DNA from 3 places in the Sphingomonas sp. SORGH_AS_0438 genome. Region 2 is predicted to be linked to each of the others. Evidence: riboswitches for the same ligand, from Rfam matches in the RefSeq annotation. Region 2 holds a riboswitch; each other region holds the start of a gene.
What was found. Region 2 has a riboswitch for cobalamin ahead of cobW (cobalamin biosynthesis protein CobW). Riboswitches for the same ligand answer to the same signal wherever they lie in the genome.

Region 1 (5,714 bases), 2.4 Mb from region 2:
CTTATGACTTGTCGATGACGGGCGCGTCATGGCAGGACGGCCCCCGACAAGCCGGCACCGGTCCAGGGCAAGCAGGTAGAGGAGCGGTGTGATCTCATCTTCACAGGCGACATCGACGACGGCCATCGCACCCGGTAAAAGTCATTTCGAGATCCTGGATGGCTTGCGTGGCATAGCCGCGCTGATGGTGGTCATCTTCCACGTATTCGAAGCCTATTCGGACGCGGACCCCACCAAGCAGATCATCAACCACGGCTATCTCGCCGTCGATTTCTTCTTCCTGCTGTCCGGCTTCGTGATTGCCTATGCCTATGATGATCGCTGGTCGCGCATGGGGCAGTGGGAATTCTACAAGCGGCGATTGATCCGGTTACAGCCGATGGTGGTGCTGGGCAGCGTGTTCGGTGGCGCGCTTTTCTATCTCCAGGCGGGGGGCCTGTTTCCACGCATCGCCGAGACGCCGGTCTGGCAGATGCTGCTGGTGATGCTGCTCGGCTGTACGCTGCTGCCGTTGCCGAAGGCGTTCGATATTCGCGGCTGGGATGAGATCCATCCGCTGAACGGCCCGGCTTGGTCGCTCTTCTACGAATATGTCGCCAATATAGCCTATGCGCTGGTGCTGCGCAGGCTTTCGCGTCGCGGCCTCACGCTGTTGCTGGTGCTGGCGGCCGGGCTGTTGCTCGACGTCGCGCTGCGGGGCGAACGACGCGATCTGATCGGCGGCTGGGCGCTCGACGCGGCCGGCATCCATATCGGTCTGGCGCGTCTATGCTATCCGTTCCTGGCGGGGATGCTGCTGATGCGATCGGGCAAGCGGTTGCGCGTTCGGCACGCCTTTGCCGTCAGCGGCGTCCTGCTCATCCTGGCCTTGGCGCTGCCGCGTATGGGCGACACGCCGCATGACTGGCGCAATGGCCTGTACGATGCGGCCTGCGTGCTGTTGCTGTTTCCGCTGATCGTCGCGATCGGCGCCGGGCAGAAACTGGCCGATGGCAAAAGCCTGCGCGTGGCCCGGTTCTTCGGTGACCTGTCCTTCCCTTTGTACATCACCCATTATCCCCTGATCTACCTCTACACGGCCTGGGTCGTGGACCAGAAGGTCCCGGCCCGTATCGGCGCGCCCATGGGCGTCCTGCTGGTGATCGTCGCCGTGCTGATCGCCTATGCGAGTCTGAAGCTGTACGACGAACCCGTGCGTCGCCGGCTTGCCGCCCGCTTCCTCCGGCGGTCGGCGGTCGCGCCGTCCCGATGACGATCGGGCTTCGATAGGTCGTGATGCGCTTCGTCGGCGACGGGGCATCGGTCTGGAATGGGGTTGCGGGCGGACGGCCTGCCAAGGATGACCCGTCATCCGCTTCCCGGCATTAGCCCGATGATGGCGAAGCCGAGGAAGCGGATCGGGGTCGGAGCCTAGGTACGTCAGACGCTGGCAGTCGCCGAACAGCCCCCGACTGCGCCGGTCAGGCCGTGATTTCCCGCCTGACGATCGCCGCGCCCGCACCCAGCGCCTTCAACTTGCCGGTCGCGACCTTGCGGCTCAAAGGCGCCATGCCGCAATTCGTCGCCGGGTAGAGCTTGTCCGCATCGACGAAGCGCAGGGCGTTGCGCAGGGTATCGGCGACCTGTTCCGGCGTCTCGATGCTATCGGTGGCGACGTCGATCGCGCCGACCATCACCTTCTTGCCGCGGACGAGCTCGATCAGGTCCATCGGCACTCGCGAATTCTGGCATTCGAGCGAGATGATATCGATCTTCGATTTCTGGAGGTTGGGGAAGGTTTCCTCATATTGCCGCCATTCGGAGCCGAGCGTCTTCTTCCAGTCGGTATTGGCCTTGATCCCATAGCCGTAGCAGATGTGGACGGCGGTCTCGGCCTTCAGGCCCTCGGCGGCGCGTTCCAGGGTGACGATACCCCAGTCGTTCGCCTCGTCGAAGAACACGTTGAAGGCGGGTTCGTCGAATTGGATGATGTCGACGCCCGCAGCCTCCAGTTCGCGGGCCTCCTCGTTGAGGATGCGGGCGAATTCCCAGGCCAGCTTCTCGCGGCTCCGGTAATGGGCGTCGAAGAGGGTATCGATCATCGTCATCGGCCCCGGCAGGGTCCATTTGATCGGCTGGGTGGTCTGGGCGCGCAGGAACCGCGCATCGTCGACGAAGACCGAGCGGGGCCGCGACACGGCGCCGGTGACCGTCGGCACGCTGGCGTCGTAACGGTTGCGGATACGCACCGTCTCGCGCTTCTCGAAGTCGACGCCGTCCAGATGCTCGATGAACGTCGTGACGAAGTGCTGGCGGGTCTGCTCGCCGTCTCCCAGGATATCGATGCCCGCCTGGCGCTGATCGTCGACCGCCAGACGCAGCGCGTCCTGCTTGCCCGCGATCAGTTCCTCACCCTCCAGCTTCCACGGCGACCACAGGGTCTCGGGCTGAGCAAGCCAGCTGGGCTTGGGCAGGCTGCCCGCCGTCGTCGTCGGCAACAATCTCGTCATGATGGAATATACCTGTCGTTTGGGTGGGATCAGAGGCCGCAGGTCGCGGACCAGCGTCGAAGGGCGGCACCATGCGGCGCGATGATATGCGCCTCGGCCAGCTTGCCTTGCTCCACGGCGAGCCGGCTGCGCTCCTCGCGATCGTAGACGATGCGGGTCAGCGAATAGTCCTGATATGTCAGGCTCGGCCGGTACTGCTCCGCCGCCACGGAGTTGGCGTTGTAGATTTCGGGGCGATAGATTTTCTGGAACGTCTCCATCGTCGCGATCGTGCCGGCGAGTTCGAGGTTGGTGTAGTCGCTGACCAGATCGCCGATATGATAGAAGGCCAGGGGCGCGACGCTGTGCGGCGGCATGAAGTAGCGCACTTTCATGCCCATCTTCGCGAAATACCGGTCGGTCGGGGAGGTATCGTCGTTCCGATACTCGACGCCGAGGATAGGATGGACGTTTGCCGTCCGGTGGTAGATCGCCTTGCTCGACACGCTCAGGCAGATGACCGGGGCCTTCCGAAAATGGTCGCGATAGGCGCTTGAGCCGAGAAAGCGCTTGAACAGAGCGCCGTGGAGATCGCCGAAATCGTCCGGCGCACCGCCACCTCCGGTCCTGAGGTGGTCCGGGAGAACGACGTTGAAGTCGTAGTCCCGGATGTAGGAGGAGAAGTTGTTGCCGACGATGCCATCGGTCCGCTCGCCGCTGCGTCGGTCGACGATGCTGGTGTGCAGAATCTCGATCAGGGGAAGCGCGTCGTCGGCGTCACCATCGCCAATGGTCAGCGCGGCGGAGATGATCTTCAACTCGATCGTGTAGCGATCACCGGTGGGATTGTCCCAGTGCATCAGCGCGTTGAAACGGCGATCGATCATCATCAGCGTGTTGCGCAGATTCTCTTGCCGGTTGTCGCCTCGGGCGAGATTGGCGAAGTTGGTGGTGATGCGCGTGCTGTCGGCCGGACGATAGTCCTCGTTGAACGGGATGCTGCTGATCGTGAATGTGAACCCGCTATTCGTCATGACTCACCTGGCTTTGCGGACAGAGGTCAGGCGAGAGCGCGCAAGGCAGGGACAGGCCCGGATGGCGGAACGTCACGGACCGTCGCGTCGAGCGCGATCCACCGGAGGAACCCCCGTCCGAGGAACGTTATGGCGTCGAAAGGCAGGTCTCCTGGCTTGCGGGTCGACGCGGTGGCTCCGGCCTTCCCGGGCTCCTTGCGGGAACCCAGTGACACGAATTGGAGCCGCCGCTCGCCGCTTACAGTTGCGGGGGCAGCGCCGGACTCTGCCCTGAAGGACACCACCGGCTTCCCGTCTTAGCCCCATCGCCATGCCTGGGATGGGGAACCTCGACGCCGCGTTCCAACACCAACACCGAGGCATTGTCAATCATGATATAAAGATATCCTTATATCTTGATGACGTGATGTCCGGCGCCCGGATGCCCTCTGGCGCAAGATAGGGCGCGTGCGCCTACAAGCCGGCCTGGTCGATCCTTTGTGCGATTTCGCTGGGCAACGCGGCTTCCGATTTCGGTTGCAGCCGATGAAGCGCCGTCTGCACGCGCTTGCGCGCGACCTGATAGGCCTTGTGGCGGATGACCCGCATCGCGTTTGTCCGCCAGGACGGGCTTTCGCCCAGCCGGGCTTCCCATTTGGCCTCCTCCGCTTCGAGGATCGACAGCGCCATGCGCAGTCCGTCGCGTCGTCCGCGGGCATAGTCTTCGGAAATGGGGGATGTCGTCATCGGGTGGCGAGGGTGGCCCGCCCCATGGTCCCTGACAAGCCAAATTCCCGGCCCGGCAATCGGTCCTGGCCGATATCCGCTTCATCCTTCGGGCCGCCTGCACCGATCCGATGGCCCGGATGCCGCTTCCGTTCGTTCCGGGCACTGTCCCAAGCAGGAGAGAATAGCGTGCTGTTTCACACGATGGTCGGATCGAACGACATTGAGCGATCGAAGCGTTTCTACGACACGGTGCTGGGCACCCTCGGCGTAGGGGAGGCGATGCGGAACATCGCCGACAGCGGTCATACCCGACTGATCTATCGGAACGACAACGGGACCAACTTCATCGTCAGCCAGCCGATCAACGACGAGCCGGCAACCGTCGCGAACGGCAGCACCGTCGCCTTTGCTTGCAACTCGCCGGAGCAGGTGAAGCAGTTTCACGATGTTGCGGTCGCCAATGGCGGCACGTCGATCGAAGCACCGCCGGGTCCGCGCAACACGGCCTCCATGGGCACGATCGAACTCGCCTATGTTCGCGATCCCGACGGCAACAAGCTTTGCGGGATCCATTTTCCCAAATAAGCGGGCCTAACCGTGCTGCCCGTCCCGGTTGCGGGCGGGCAGCACCCGATTGATCCGGTGCGACCAACCACGGAAGACATCGTCCATTCGGGTTCGGCAGGTCAGGCGCAGCAATGCTTGCGCTTCTTTCCCGAGCCGCAGGGGCAGGGATCGTTGCGGCCGGTCTTGGCCGGCGCGACTGTCTCCATGGCATTCGCCTTCGTCTCGCCCGTATGAGCGCGGGCCGCATGGAGGCGCTGGATCGTGTCCGTCAGTTCGGCCACCGCACGGTCCTGGAACGCATTGATCTCCACGCTGTCGAGATCGCTTTCGTCGCGGGCGATCGCGATCAGCGCCAGCAGGCGCCGCCACGGATCGGCCCATTCGCTATCAGCGGCCGCGGCGTCCCACGCATCCGGACGCAACGCGATCGCATCGGAAAAGCCGTCGATCCAGAATTCCCACAGAACGTCGCCATCCCGCTCGTCGATGTCGAGGATCGGCTGCAGCTTGCCGCGGGACAGGTCGCGCGCGATCTCGTCGCGCCGCGCCGTCACCGCCCTGACGAACCATTGCACGTCGAGCGGGTCCTCGAACGGTGGGACGCCATCGATCTCGACGCCCCATATGACCGTCATCCACGCGTCCACCGGGATCGCCTCGGGACAGACGATCAGCCCGGTGAGGAAGCCGTCGAGCTCGGTGAGCAGCATCGGCTCTTCGACCGGAAGGTCCGCCAATGCCCCGTCGAGGCGTCGGAAACGGGATGGCATTTTTCTCACAGGCGAAGGTTCCGTTCGTGCATTTTTGCCTCCTCCTTCACCCATAGCGGCGTAGGATCGCCCGTGACGATATCGGTGCCGTCGATGAGGTGCTTCATATGGGTTTCCCGCATGGCGCGCCCGTTAATAGGATCGTTCGGGTTTGACAGTGGTCGATC
Region 2 (5,714 bases):
GAGTTCGGTGATGCGCAACATGCCCGCTTCCTTAGCGTGCTGCGGGGCCAGCGGAAACCGGGAGCACGCGTCCCCGTGGTTGAACTCTCCGGCCCGTTGGTCTTTACCCCCCGCGATACGGCAGGAGACGCGACATGGCACGGACGGCATTCATCACCGGCGCGACGGCGGGGATCGGCGCGGCGGCGGCGCGGGCGTTCGTAGCCGATGGCTGGCGCGTGATCGCGACCGGGCGACGCGCCGAACGGCTGGCGGCGTTGGCCGGGGAATTGGGGGCGGACAAGGTCCACACGCTCTGCTTCGACATCGCCGACCAGGCGGCGATGGACGCGGCGCTCGGCCAATTGTCACCGGAGGACCGCGCGATCGACCTGCTGATCAACAATGCCGGACTGGCGCTCGGCACGCAGCCCGCGCAGAAGGCGGACCTCGCCGCCTGGCATACGATGATCGCCACCAACGTCACCGCGCTGGTCACGCTGACCCACAAGCTGCTGCCCGGCCTGGTCGAGCGGCAGGGCGCGGTCATCAACCTGTCCTCGGTGGCGGCGACCTATCCCTATCCGGGCGGCAACGTCTATGGCGGCACCAAGGCGTTCGTGGAGCAATTCTCGCTGGGCCTGCGCTCCGACCTGCACGGCACCGGCGTGCGCGTGACCTCGATCGAGCCGGGGATGGTCGAAACCGAGTTCACCACGGTCCGCACCGGCGGCGACCAGGCCGCCTCCGACGCGCTCTATCGCGGCGCCACGCCGATGACGGCGGAGGACATCGCCGCGACGATGCTGTGGGTGGCGACGCTGCCGCCGCATCTCAACATCAACCGACTGGAGCTGATGCCGGTCAGCCAGAGCTTCGCCGGCTTCCAGGTCGCGCGCAAGGACTGACGGACGGCTGGGAGGGGCAGCGATGGCGAAACGCTATTACCTGACCGCGACGCTGCCCGATGGCTATGTGAAGACGATCGGCCCCACCGCCACCGCCTTCACCCATTATTGGCGGATCGTGGCGACGCTGGCGAACGGCAAGACCGAGGTGTTCTGGGGCCATACCAAGTCGCTGGCGGAGGCGAAGAGCAAGCGCACCGCCCTCGCCGACGCCGCCCGCCAGCGCGGCTGGACGGACCATGTGTTCGAGATCGTCGAGGTGGAGCGCCGGCCGGGGTGAGGGGGATTAAATATGGTTGTCCGGATCCCAATCTCGGATGACATCGGATATGGGGAGCCCAAGACTCTTATCATCGAGCCACTCCACCGTTCTTCCATCGACATTGCGAGCGGCCAGCAAATCTACGTGCGCCATCTTCATTCCGAGCAGCAAGGCTTGAACTTCGTCCACGCCACCGGCCCTCTTGCTCTTCACACCCTCCGGCCAGTCGATTTCAACTTTGCAGAAAAAACAGTCATTGTCTTGCAGCGGCTTGTAAAAGCGGCATTCCACTTCGCGGCCATCCACAACAAAAGCTCGCTTGGCAAAGATGCTATCGGTCATACGCTTCCCTAAATATGAAGGCACATTCACGAAGCGGAGTCATCAACAGGCGGGGAGGGATGGGCTTGATCGCTGGTAGAATCGCGAAACCGTACTTCGACTGGATCCTCACCGCTCAATATCGGCATAGGCCTGTTTGATCGCACGGTCGAAGCGCGCATTCGAACGCCGCACCTGGCGGCGCAGCACCAGCCCCAGCAGGCCGAAGCCCAGGATCATCAGCGCCCAGCCGGCCGGTTCGGGCACGGCGGCGATCGCGGCGGCGATGCCGGTCTTGCGCGGCGGGCGAGTCGCATTGGCGGCGGCCAGATCGTCATGCATCAGCGCATAGGCGAAGGCGTCGCGCTCGGTGACGCCGTCCACCGCGACATGGCCGTCGACGACGATGCGGATCGCGTCCCCGCCATCCCGCGACTCGACCGGCGGGGCATCGGCGGTGAAGACATGCGAATGGCCGGATCGCGGCGGCGTAGTGGACAGCGTCGCCGCCGGGCAGGCCATGGCGACGCACAGCCCCAGCATCGCCAGCCATGCCATGATCACCGTCTTCACCGCGCGCACGTCCAAATAGTCCCCAGTCGCCCGCGCGCGCTCCCCAGCGCCGCGTCGATCCGCAGCGATGATCTTAACAAGGCGTAAAGTCCATCGCTAATTCGGTCTTGCTCCGGGACGGATTCGTGCCTCTTCCGTAAAGCCCCGCCCTTCCAGCGACATGGCCGAACGGAGCGCGTGCCGCATTCGTCTGTCCCCGCGGTTGGCACCGGCCAGTCCCTCGGCTAGAGGCGGCAGCGGGGCCGGTATCCGGTTCCATCGATCGCGTCGGTGCCCCGCCAAGGGGCTTGAATGGGAATGCGGTGCGAGGCGGCGACGCCTCCAAGCCGCGGCTGTCCCTGCAACTGTAAGCGGCGAGCGAGCGGCACAGGTCCCTGGCCCCATTCGGGCGAGGGCGGCCACTGGCGACGGACGGCGACGTCCCCGCCGGGAAGGCGTGCCGCAAGCGACGACCCGCGAGCCAGGAGACCTGCCGGCGCAATGGTCGCTCTTACCATGGTCCAGGGGATGGCCGCGGTACGGTGTTTCCGTCTGAGCGACGAATCCTTGCGGCCGGGGCCGCATCGGTGCGTGGCACGGGCGACTCCAGCGAGCGCCCGCCCGGTCCCACGCGCCGGCCGCACAAGGCCCCGTCCGTGTCGTTGCCAGGGCGCCCGCGCGGAGACACCATGACCGACCTTTCGCGTATTCCCGTCACCATCGTCACCGGCTTCCTCGGCGCGGGCAAGACCACGCTGGTCAGCGAGCTGATCCGCCGCTCCGCCGGGCGACGGCTGGCGGTGGTGGTCAACGAGTTCGGCACGCTCGGCATCGACGGCGAGATCCTGAAGGGCTGCGCCATCCCCGATTGCCCGGCGGAGAATATCGTCGAGCTGGCCAATGGCTGCATCTGCTGCACCGTCGCCGACGACTTCATCCCGACCGTCGAGCAGCTGCTCGCGCTCGATCCCCGCCCCGACCATATCGTCATCGAGACGTCGGGCCTGGCGCTGCCCAAGCCGCTGCTCAAGGCGTTCGACTGGCCCGCGATCCGCTCGCGCATCACCGTCGACGGCGTCGTCGCGCTGGCCGATGCGGAGGCGGTGGCGGCGGGCCGCTTCGCCCCCGACCTGGCCCGGCTGGAGGCGCAGCGCGCCGCCGATCCCGAGCTGGACCATGACACGCCGCTCGCCGAGCTGTTCGAGGACCAGCTCGCCTGTGCCGACCTGGTGCTGCTGACCAAGGGCGACCTGGCCGGGCCGGAGGGGATCGCCGCCGCGCGCGCGACCATCGCCGCCACCGCGCCGCGCCCGGTGCCGGTGGTCGAGCTGGTCGACGGGCGGATCGACCCGGCGGTGGTGCTGGGGCTGGAGGCGGCGGCCGAGGACGATATCGCCGCCCGCCCCTCGCATCACGACGGCGCCGACGATCACGAGCATGACGATTTCGATTCGCTGGTCCATCAGGCCGGTGAGATCGACGATCCCGCCGATCTGGTCGCCCGGATCGAGGCGATGGCGCGCGACCAGGACATCCTGCGGGTGAAGGGGCATGCCGCCGTGCGCGGCAAGCCCATGCGGCTGCTGGTCCAGGCGGTCGGCGCGCGCGTGCGCACCCAATATGACCGCCCCTGGCGGCCCGGCGAGCCGCGCGTCACCCGGCTGGTGGTGATCGCCGAGCATGACCGGATCGATCCCGCCGCGATCGGAGCCGCGCTGGCCGGCTGAGCCCCGATGCACCTCGTCTTCCGCGAGAGCCACGGCCTGGAGGAGACCGCCACCCCGCGCGACCTGGCGCAGGACCCGGCGGCGCTGGTCGTGCTGTCCTTTTCCGACAGCGACCTGGGCGCGTTCGCCGCCGGCTGGCATGGCGCCGCCGGCGACGGCACGCCGCTGCCCGCGCTGCGCCTCGCCAATCTGGGCGATCTGGCGCATCCGCTGTCGGTCGACACCTATGTCGAGCGGACGCTGTCGGGCGCGAAGGCGATCCTGGTGCGGATGATCGGCGGCCCCGCCTGGTGGAGCTATGGCCTGCAACAGGTCGAGGCGCTGGCCCGCAACCGGGGCATCGCGCTGGCGATCGTCAGCGGCGACGGCCGGGCCGACCCGGCGCTGACCGAGCGATCCACCCTGCCCCCGGCGATTCTCGCGCGGCTGGCGGCGCTGTGCGACCAGGGCGGCGCGGCGGCGGCGCGGGCGGCCCTGGCGCTGCTGGCGGAAGCGGCGGGGCTGGCCGCGCCGGTCGCGGGGATGCCGGCGCCGCTCGCCCCGGTCGGCGGGTGGAGCGCGAGCCACGGCCTGGCCTGCCCCGCCGCCAGCCTCTGGGCCCATCGATGGACCAGCCCCCGGCCGCTGGTCCTCCTCACCTTCTACCGCTCCTATCTGCTGGCCGAGGATCTCGCGCCCATCGCCGCGCTGGAACGGGCGCTGACGGCGCGCGGCTTCGCGGTCGCGGCGCTGTTCGTGCCGTCGCTCAAGGCCGCGGAGGCGCGCGGCTGGCTGCGGCGCTGGGTGGCGGCGCTGGCTCCGGCGGCGATCGTCAACGCCACCGCCTTCGCCGCGCGCGACGACGATATGGGCAGCCCGCTCGACGGCGAAGCGCCCGTCTTCCAGATCGCGCTCGCCACCTCGGACCGCGCCGCCTGGGCGACCGCGTCGCGCGGATTGTCGCCGGCCGATCTGGCGATGCATGTCGTGCTGCCCGAGATCGACGGGCGGATCTTCGCCGGCGTCGCCAGCTTCAAACAGGCCGGCGCGCGCGACCCCGCGCTCCACTTCGCCCCCCGCGCGCACCAGCCCGAGCCCGAGCGGATCGCCGCCATCGCCGACCGCGTCGCCGGCTGGCACCGCCTCGCCGCCACCCCGGCGGAAGGGCGGCGGGTGGCGATCGTGCTTTCCACCTATCCGGGCAAAAGCTGGCAGATGGCGCACGCCGTCGGCCTCGACGCGATCGCCTCGGCCGAGGCGATGCTCGCCGACTGGACGGACGCGGGCTATGCCACTGGGCCTGGCGCACCGCTCGACCGGGCGCTGGCCGACGAGGTCATCGCCTGGCCGCTCGCGGACTATCACGCCGCGCTGGCGACCCTGCCCCAAACGCTTCGGGACGACCTGGCCGCGCGCTGGGGGGCGCCGGACGCCGATCCGGCGGTACGCGACGGCGCCTTCCATTTCGCCGCGACCCGGCGGGGCCACATATCGGTCGCGCTGCAACCCGAGCGCGGCACCGCCGACGACCGCGCCGCCGAGTATCACGACCTGTCGCTGGCCCCCCGCCACGCCTATGTCGCCTTCTATCTGTGGCTGCGCGCCCAGGGCCTCCACGCGCTGGTCCATGTCGGCGCGCACGGCACGCTGGAATGGCTGCCGGGCAAGGCGGTGGCGCTGTCGGGCGCCTGCTGGCCGGAGGCGCTGACCGGCCCCCTGCCGATCTTCTATCCCTTCATCGTCAACGATCCGGGCGAGGCGGCGCAGGCGCGGCGGCGGATCGGCGCGGTGACGCTCGGCCATCTGCCGCCCCGGCTGGAGACGGTGGGGACGGGCGCAGGCGCGGGATTGGGCCGGCTCGAATCGCTGCTCGACGAATATGCCACCGCCGACGGGCTCGACCCGGCGCGGCGCGACCGGTTGCAGGGTGCGATCGAGCAGGAGGCCGAGACGCTGGGCCTCGCCGCCGAACTCGGCCTCGCCCGC
Region 3 (5,714 bases), 680 kb from region 2:
GGCGCGGATCGAGGCGATCCGGCTGGACGCGGACGGCAAGCCCGCCGGCACGCGCCCCTTTGCCGCGGGCTGAGGCGCCCATGCCCGCTCTGCCCGCGTCGCTGCCCGACGCGATCTCGCTGGTCGCCGAGGCGGTCGATGCCCGGTTCGACACGCTGCTCGCCATCCCCGACGATCCGCGCGCCGACCTCTATCGCTGCATGCGCCATGCCGCGATCGGCGGTGGCAAGCGGCTGCGGCCGCTGTTGACGATCGCGACCGCCGACCTGTTCGGCGTCGATCGCGCCTGCGCCGTGCTGGTCGGCACCGCGATCGAGGCGATCCATGTCTATTCGCTGATCCACGACGATCTGCCGGCGATGGACGATGACGACATGCGCCGGGGCAAGCCGACCGCGCACAAAATCTATGGCGAGGCGACCGCGATCCTGGCGGGCGACTGCCTCCATGCGCTGGCGTTCGAGGTGCTGGCCGATGCGGATACGCATCCCGATCCGTTCGTGCGGTCCGAACTGGTGCTTGATCTGGCGCGCGCCGCCGGCCCCGGCGGCATGGCGGGCGGGCAGATGATGGACCTGGAGGCGGAAAAGGCGCGCTTCGACCTCGGCACCGTCACCCGGCTCCAGCAGATGAAGACCGGCGCGCTGATCTGCGCGGCGGTGGAGGCGGGCGCGATCCTGGGCCGGGTGCCGCCCGAGGGGCGCGTGCCTCTGCGCGGCTATGCGCACGACCTGGGCCTCGCCTTCCAGATCGCCGACGACCTGCTCGATGCCGAGGGCGACGAGGAACTGGCCGGCAAGAAGCTGCGCAAGGACGGCGAGGCGGGCAAGGAGACGTTCCTGTCGCTGCTCGGCGTCGATCGTGCCCGCGAGCAATGCGGGATGCTGGTCGACCAGGCGGTGCAGCATCTGCGCGGCTATGGCGCGGAGGCGGACCTGCTGCGCGCCATCGCCCGCTATGTGGTGGAGCGCGACCGGTGACCCGGATCGGCGTCTATCCCGGCACCTTCGACCCTGTCACACTCGGCCATATGGACATCATCCGGCGCGGCGCGAAGCTGGTCGACCGGCTGGCTGGTGGTGGGGGTGACGACCAATGCCTCCAAGTCGCCGATGTTCTCACTCGACGAGCGGATGGCGACGGTGCGGCGCGAGGTGGCGACGATCGGCGGCGCGATCGACGTGGTGCCGTTCGATTCGCTGCTGATGGACTTTGCCGTGCGCGAGGGGGCGAGCGTGATCGTGCGGGGCCTGCGCGCCGTCGCCGATTTCGAATATGAATATCAGATGGCGGGCATGAACCAGCAGCTCAACCGCCATGTCGAGACCGTCTTCCTGATGGCCGATGTCGCGTTGCAGCCGATCGCGTCGCGGCTGGTCAAGGAGATCGCGCTGTTCGGCGGCGACGTGTCGAAGTTCGTGCCCCCCGATGTGTGCCGGGACCTGGTCGCGCGCGTCGCGGCGCTGGGGCGCGGTCGGCAGGCTGATTGACCGGACCCGCGCCGGCGGCTAACCGCGCCGCCGTGACGGGTTCCCCCTGACCGGGGATCAAAAGGGAAGCCGGTGAGTGGTTTGTCCACGATCCCGGCGCTGTCCCCGCAACTGTGACCGGCGAGCGGCCGCCCCAACAGGCCACTGGACCCAGAGACGGTCCGGGAAGGCGGGGCGGCGGCGATGACCCGGAAGCCAGGAGACCTGCCCGTCACGGTCGATCCATCGCGCCGGCGGGAGCACCGGAGCGGACGAGGCGATATTCCTCGAGCGAACGACGCGCGGCGACGCGTGCGCAATGGTGCGGACGCCGCCGAGAGGGGGAATGCGTTCGTGTTGAGATTTGCCGTGTCCGTCCTGGCGCTTGCCGCCGCCGCTCCCGCACTGGCGCAGGCGGCCCCGGACGACGACCAGATCGTCGTCACCGCCGCCCGCGCGCCGCAGAAGCTGGACGAGGTCGGCCAAGCGCTGACCGTCATCGACCGCGCGGAGATCGAGGCGCGCCAGACCGTCTCGATCGCCGACCTGCTGTCGACCACGCCGGGCGTCACCGTCACCCGCAATGGCGGGATCGGCAGCCTGACCAGCCTGCGCATCCGGGGCGCGGAAGCGGAGCAGACGCTGGTCGTGATCGACGGCGTGCGCGTCAACGATCCGTCCTCGCCCGGCGGCGGCTTCGACTTCGCCAACCTGCTCTCCTCGTCGATCGAGCGGATCGAGGTGCTGCGCGGGCCGAATTCGGTGCCCTGGGGCAGCCAGGCGATCGGCGGCGTCGTCAACATCATCACCCAGGCGCCGACCGACCGGTTCCGCGCTCATGCGCGCGCCGAATATGGCTATGCGAACAGCGCCTTCGCCAGCGCCGGCGTGTCGGGCGGCGCCGGGCCGCTCGCCCTGTCGCTGACCGGCGGCTATCTGGACAGCGACGGCATCTCCGCCGCCGCCAATGGCCGCGAGCGTGACGGATACCGCCAATATGGTGCGAACGGCCGCGCGACGCTGGCGCTGACCCGGGACATCGGCATCGACCTGTCGGGCTGGTATGCGCATAGCCGGGTCGGGCTGGATGGCTTTCCGCCGCCCGACTATATGCTGGCCGACACCGCCGACTATGCCAAGACGCAGGAAGTCTATGGCTATGCCGGCGTCCATGCGAACCTGCTGGACGGCCGCCTCCGCAACCGTGCGGCCTTCACCATCGCCGATATCAACCGCGACAATTACGAACCCGCCTTCGGCACCGGCCCCAGCTTCATCGGCCGGGGCCGGTCCGAACGCTATGAATATCAGGGTGATTTCCGGCTGGCCGAGCCAGTCCGCCTGGTCGGCGGCGTCGAGCATGAGACCAGCCGCTATGACGACGGCTTCCTCAAGCGTTCGGTCGGCATCACCAGCGTCTATGGCCAGGCGATCGTCCAGCCGATCCGCGCGCTGACCGTCACCGGCGGCGTGCGGCATGACGATCACCAGCGTTTCGGCGGCCGCACCACCTTCGGCGCGGACGCGGCCTGGGCGCTGGCGACCGGCACGACGCTGCGCGCCAGCTATGGCGAGGGGTTCAAGGCCCCGACGCTCTACCAGCTCTACAGCGCCTATGGGAACGAGGCGCTGCGGCCGGAGACGGCGCGCAACTATGACCTGGGCGTCGAACAGGCGCTGGTGGAGGGCCGGATGCGGATCGGGGCGACCTGGTTCCACCGCGACACGCGCAACCAGATCAGCTTCCGCAACTGCGTCGGCGCGACCGAGTGCGCGGCCTATCCCTTCGGCCGCTACGACAATATCCAGCGCACCCAGGCCGAGGGTGTCGAGTTCACCATCGCGCTGCGTCCGGTCGATGCGCTGACCCTGTCGGGCAACGTCTCCTATATCGACAGCCGCAACCGCACGCCCGGCGCGGCCTTCGACCTCGACCTGGCGCGCCGGCCCAAGGAGACGGCGGCGGTCAATATCGACTATCGCCTGCCCTTCGGCCTGTCGGTCGGCGGCACGGTGCAGATGGTCGGCGACAGTTACGACGACGCGGCCAACAGCGTCCGGCTGGACGGCTATGCGCTGGCCAGCCTGCGCGCGGAACTGCCGATCGGGGATCGCCTGTCCGTCTATGGCCGCGTCGACAACCTGTTCGATGAGGATTACCGGGTCATCGCCGGCTATGGCACCTATGGCCGCGCCGCCTATGGCGGCATCCGCGTGACGCTCGACTGAGATGCGCGCGCTGGCCCTCGCCCTCCTGCTCGCCGGCTGTGCGCAGCCGCCGGGCGGGGGCGGGGGCATCGTCTCGACCAATCCATGCGCGGATGCGATGCTGGTGCACATGGTGCCGCCCGCCCGCATCGCCGCGATCAGCCATTATTCGCAAACGCCCGGCGCCTCCTCGATCCCGCTCGCCCTTGCGCGCCGCTTCCGCGCCACGGCGGGAACGGCGGAGGAGGTGATCGCGCTCCGGCCCGACCTGGTCGTCGCCTCCAGCTTCACCGCGCCCGCCACGCGGGAGGCCTGGGCGCGCGCCGGGCTGAAGACGCTCTATCTCGGCATCCCCGCCACCATCGCCGCCAGCGAGGCGCAGGTGCGCGAACTGGCGCGGGCGGTGGGGGCGGCTCCGGCCGGCGAGCGGATCGTGCGCGACATTGATGCTGGCCTGCGCCGCACCCGGCCGACGGATGCCCGGCGACCAAGGGCCTTGCTCTACATCTCCGGCGACCTCGCCAATGGCGGCGGCACCTTGCTGGATGAAGCGATGACGCATGTCGGCCTGACCAATGCGGCGGCGGGCTATGGCCTGGCCTTTACCGGGCGGCTGCCGGCGGAGACCCTGGTCGTGCACCCGCCGGACCTGGTGATCGCGCCCGACCGCAACCGGCTGGCACGCTTGCGCGAACGGCTGTTGCCGCACAGCCGGGCGGCGACGATCGACCCGGCCCTGCTCTATTGCGGCGGTCCCACGATTCCCCCGGCGCTCGACCGGCTCGCCGCGATCCGCCAGGAGGGGCCATGAGCCGATCGATCCGCCTGACCATGCTCGCGCTGCTGGTGGTGGCGCTTTTCCTGGGTTCGCTCGCCTGCGGCAAGGCGGTGGTGCCGCTGTCCGCCTGGTTCTCGGGCGATCAGCGCTGGTGGATCGTGGCGGAGCTTCGTTTGCCGCGCGCGGTGCTGGCCGTGGCCCTGGGCGCGGTGCTCGGCCTGTCGGGCGCGGTGTTGCAGGGCTATCTGCGCAATCCGCTCGCCGATCCGGGCGTGGTCGGCATCTCGTCGGCGGCGGCCCTGGGCGCGGTGGTGGCGATCGTCTTCGCCGCCGCCAGCGGGGCGGGCGTGTTCGTCGCCGCGATCCTGGCGGCCGGCGGGGCGATGGCGCTGCTCGCAGCGCTGACTTGGCGATCCGATTCCACCGTTACCTTCGTGCTGGCGGGCACGGTGTTGGCGAGCCTGGCGGGGGCGCTGACCGCCTTCACCATCTCGGTCGCGCCCAATCCCTATGTGGTGGCGGAGGCGATGGACTGGCTGATGGGCGCGCTGACCGACCGGAGCTGGCCCGATGTCGTGCTGGCCGTGCCGCCGATGGCGCTCGGCGCGCTGCTGCTCGCGCTGACCGGCCGGTCGCTCGACGCGCTGGCGCTGGGCGAGCCGGCGGCGCGGTCGCTGGGCGTGCGGCTCGGCCGGCTGCGGCTGCTGGTGGTCGCGGGCACCGGCCTCGCGATCGGCGCGGGGGTGGCGGTGACGGGGGTGATCGGCTTTGTCGGCCTGATCGTGCCGCATCTGCTCCGTCCGCTCTTCGGCCATCGACCGGGGGCGCTGCTGCTGCCCGCCAGCCTGGGCGGCGCGGCGCTGGTGCTGGCGGGCGACAGCCTGGTGCGGCTCGCCCCCGGTGCCGGCGAGATACGGCTGGGCGTCGCCATGGCGCTGATCGGCGCGCCCTTCTTCCTGTGGCTGCTGCTCCGCGCGAGGCACGACGCATGGCGCTGATCCTCGATGCGGTGGGCGTGACGCTCGGCGGCCGCAGCGTGCTGGCGGACGTCTCGGCGCGACTGGAGCCGGGCCGTATCACCGCGATCCTGGGCCCGAACGGCGCGGGCAAGAGCAGCCTGGTCAAGGCCATCGCCGCGCTGCTGCCGCATGACGGCGCGATCACGCTGGACGGCGGCCCGGTCGCATCGCTGGCCGCCGAGGCCCGCGCCCGCCGCATCGGCTATCTGCCGCAGGACGCGACCGTGCATTGGAACATGC

Region 1: linked by a shared signal. The riboswitch ahead of QE452_RS05175 (DUF1852 domain-containing protein) and the one ahead of cobW (cobalamin biosynthesis protein CobW) in region 2 are both predicted to bind cobalamin.
Region 3: linked by a shared signal. The riboswitch ahead of QE452_RS13090 (TonB-dependent receptor domain-containing protein) and the one ahead of cobW (cobalamin biosynthesis protein CobW) in region 2 are both predicted to bind cobalamin.

The regions. Positions count from the first base shown of each region.
Region 1 covers NZ_JAVIZS010000001.1:1,084,191-1,089,904, forward strand. The annotation lists gene QE452_RS05165 (acyltransferase) at 164-1,252, shown strand; gene QE452_RS05170 (methionine synthase) at 1,461-2,489, opposite strand; gene QE452_RS05175 (DUF1852 domain-containing protein) at 2,519-3,502, opposite strand; cobalamin riboswitch at 3,626-3,849, opposite strand; gene QE452_RS05180 (hypothetical protein) at 3,956-4,171, opposite strand; gene QE452_RS05185 (VOC family protein) at 4,412-4,795, shown strand; gene QE452_RS05190 (UPF0149 family protein) at 4,897-5,601, opposite strand.
Region 2 covers NZ_JAVIZS010000001.1:3,492,770-3,498,483, reverse strand. The annotation lists gene QE452_RS16485 (NAD(P)/FAD-dependent oxidoreductase) at 1-21, opposite strand, end outside; gene QE452_RS16480 (SDR family NAD(P)-dependent oxidoreductase) at 135-887, shown strand; gene QE452_RS16475 (hypothetical protein) at 910-1,167, shown strand; gene QE452_RS16470 (DUF6968 family protein) at 1,174-1,491, opposite strand; partial or broken gene QE452_RS19130 (PEPxxWA-CTERM sorting domain-containing protein) at 1,600-1,746, opposite strand; cobalamin riboswitch at 2,295-2,535, shown strand; gene cobW (cobalamin biosynthesis protein CobW) at 2,712-3,749, shown strand; gene cobN (cobaltochelatase subunit CobN) at 3,756-5,714, shown strand, end outside.
Region 3 covers NZ_JAVIZS010000001.1:2,812,836-2,818,549, reverse strand. The annotation lists gene QE452_RS13105 (exodeoxyribonuclease VII small subunit) at 1-73, shown strand, start outside; gene QE452_RS13100 (farnesyl diphosphate synthase) at 81-980, shown strand; partial or broken gene coaD (pantetheine-phosphate adenylyltransferase) at 977-1,490, shown strand; cobalamin riboswitch at 1,511-1,717, shown strand; gene QE452_RS13090 (TonB-dependent receptor domain-containing protein) at 1,839-3,698, shown strand; gene QE452_RS13085 (ABC transporter substrate-binding protein) at 3,700-4,488, shown strand; gene QE452_RS13080 (iron ABC transporter permease) at 4,485-5,453, shown strand; gene QE452_RS13075 (ABC transporter ATP-binding protein) at 5,444-5,714, shown strand, end outside.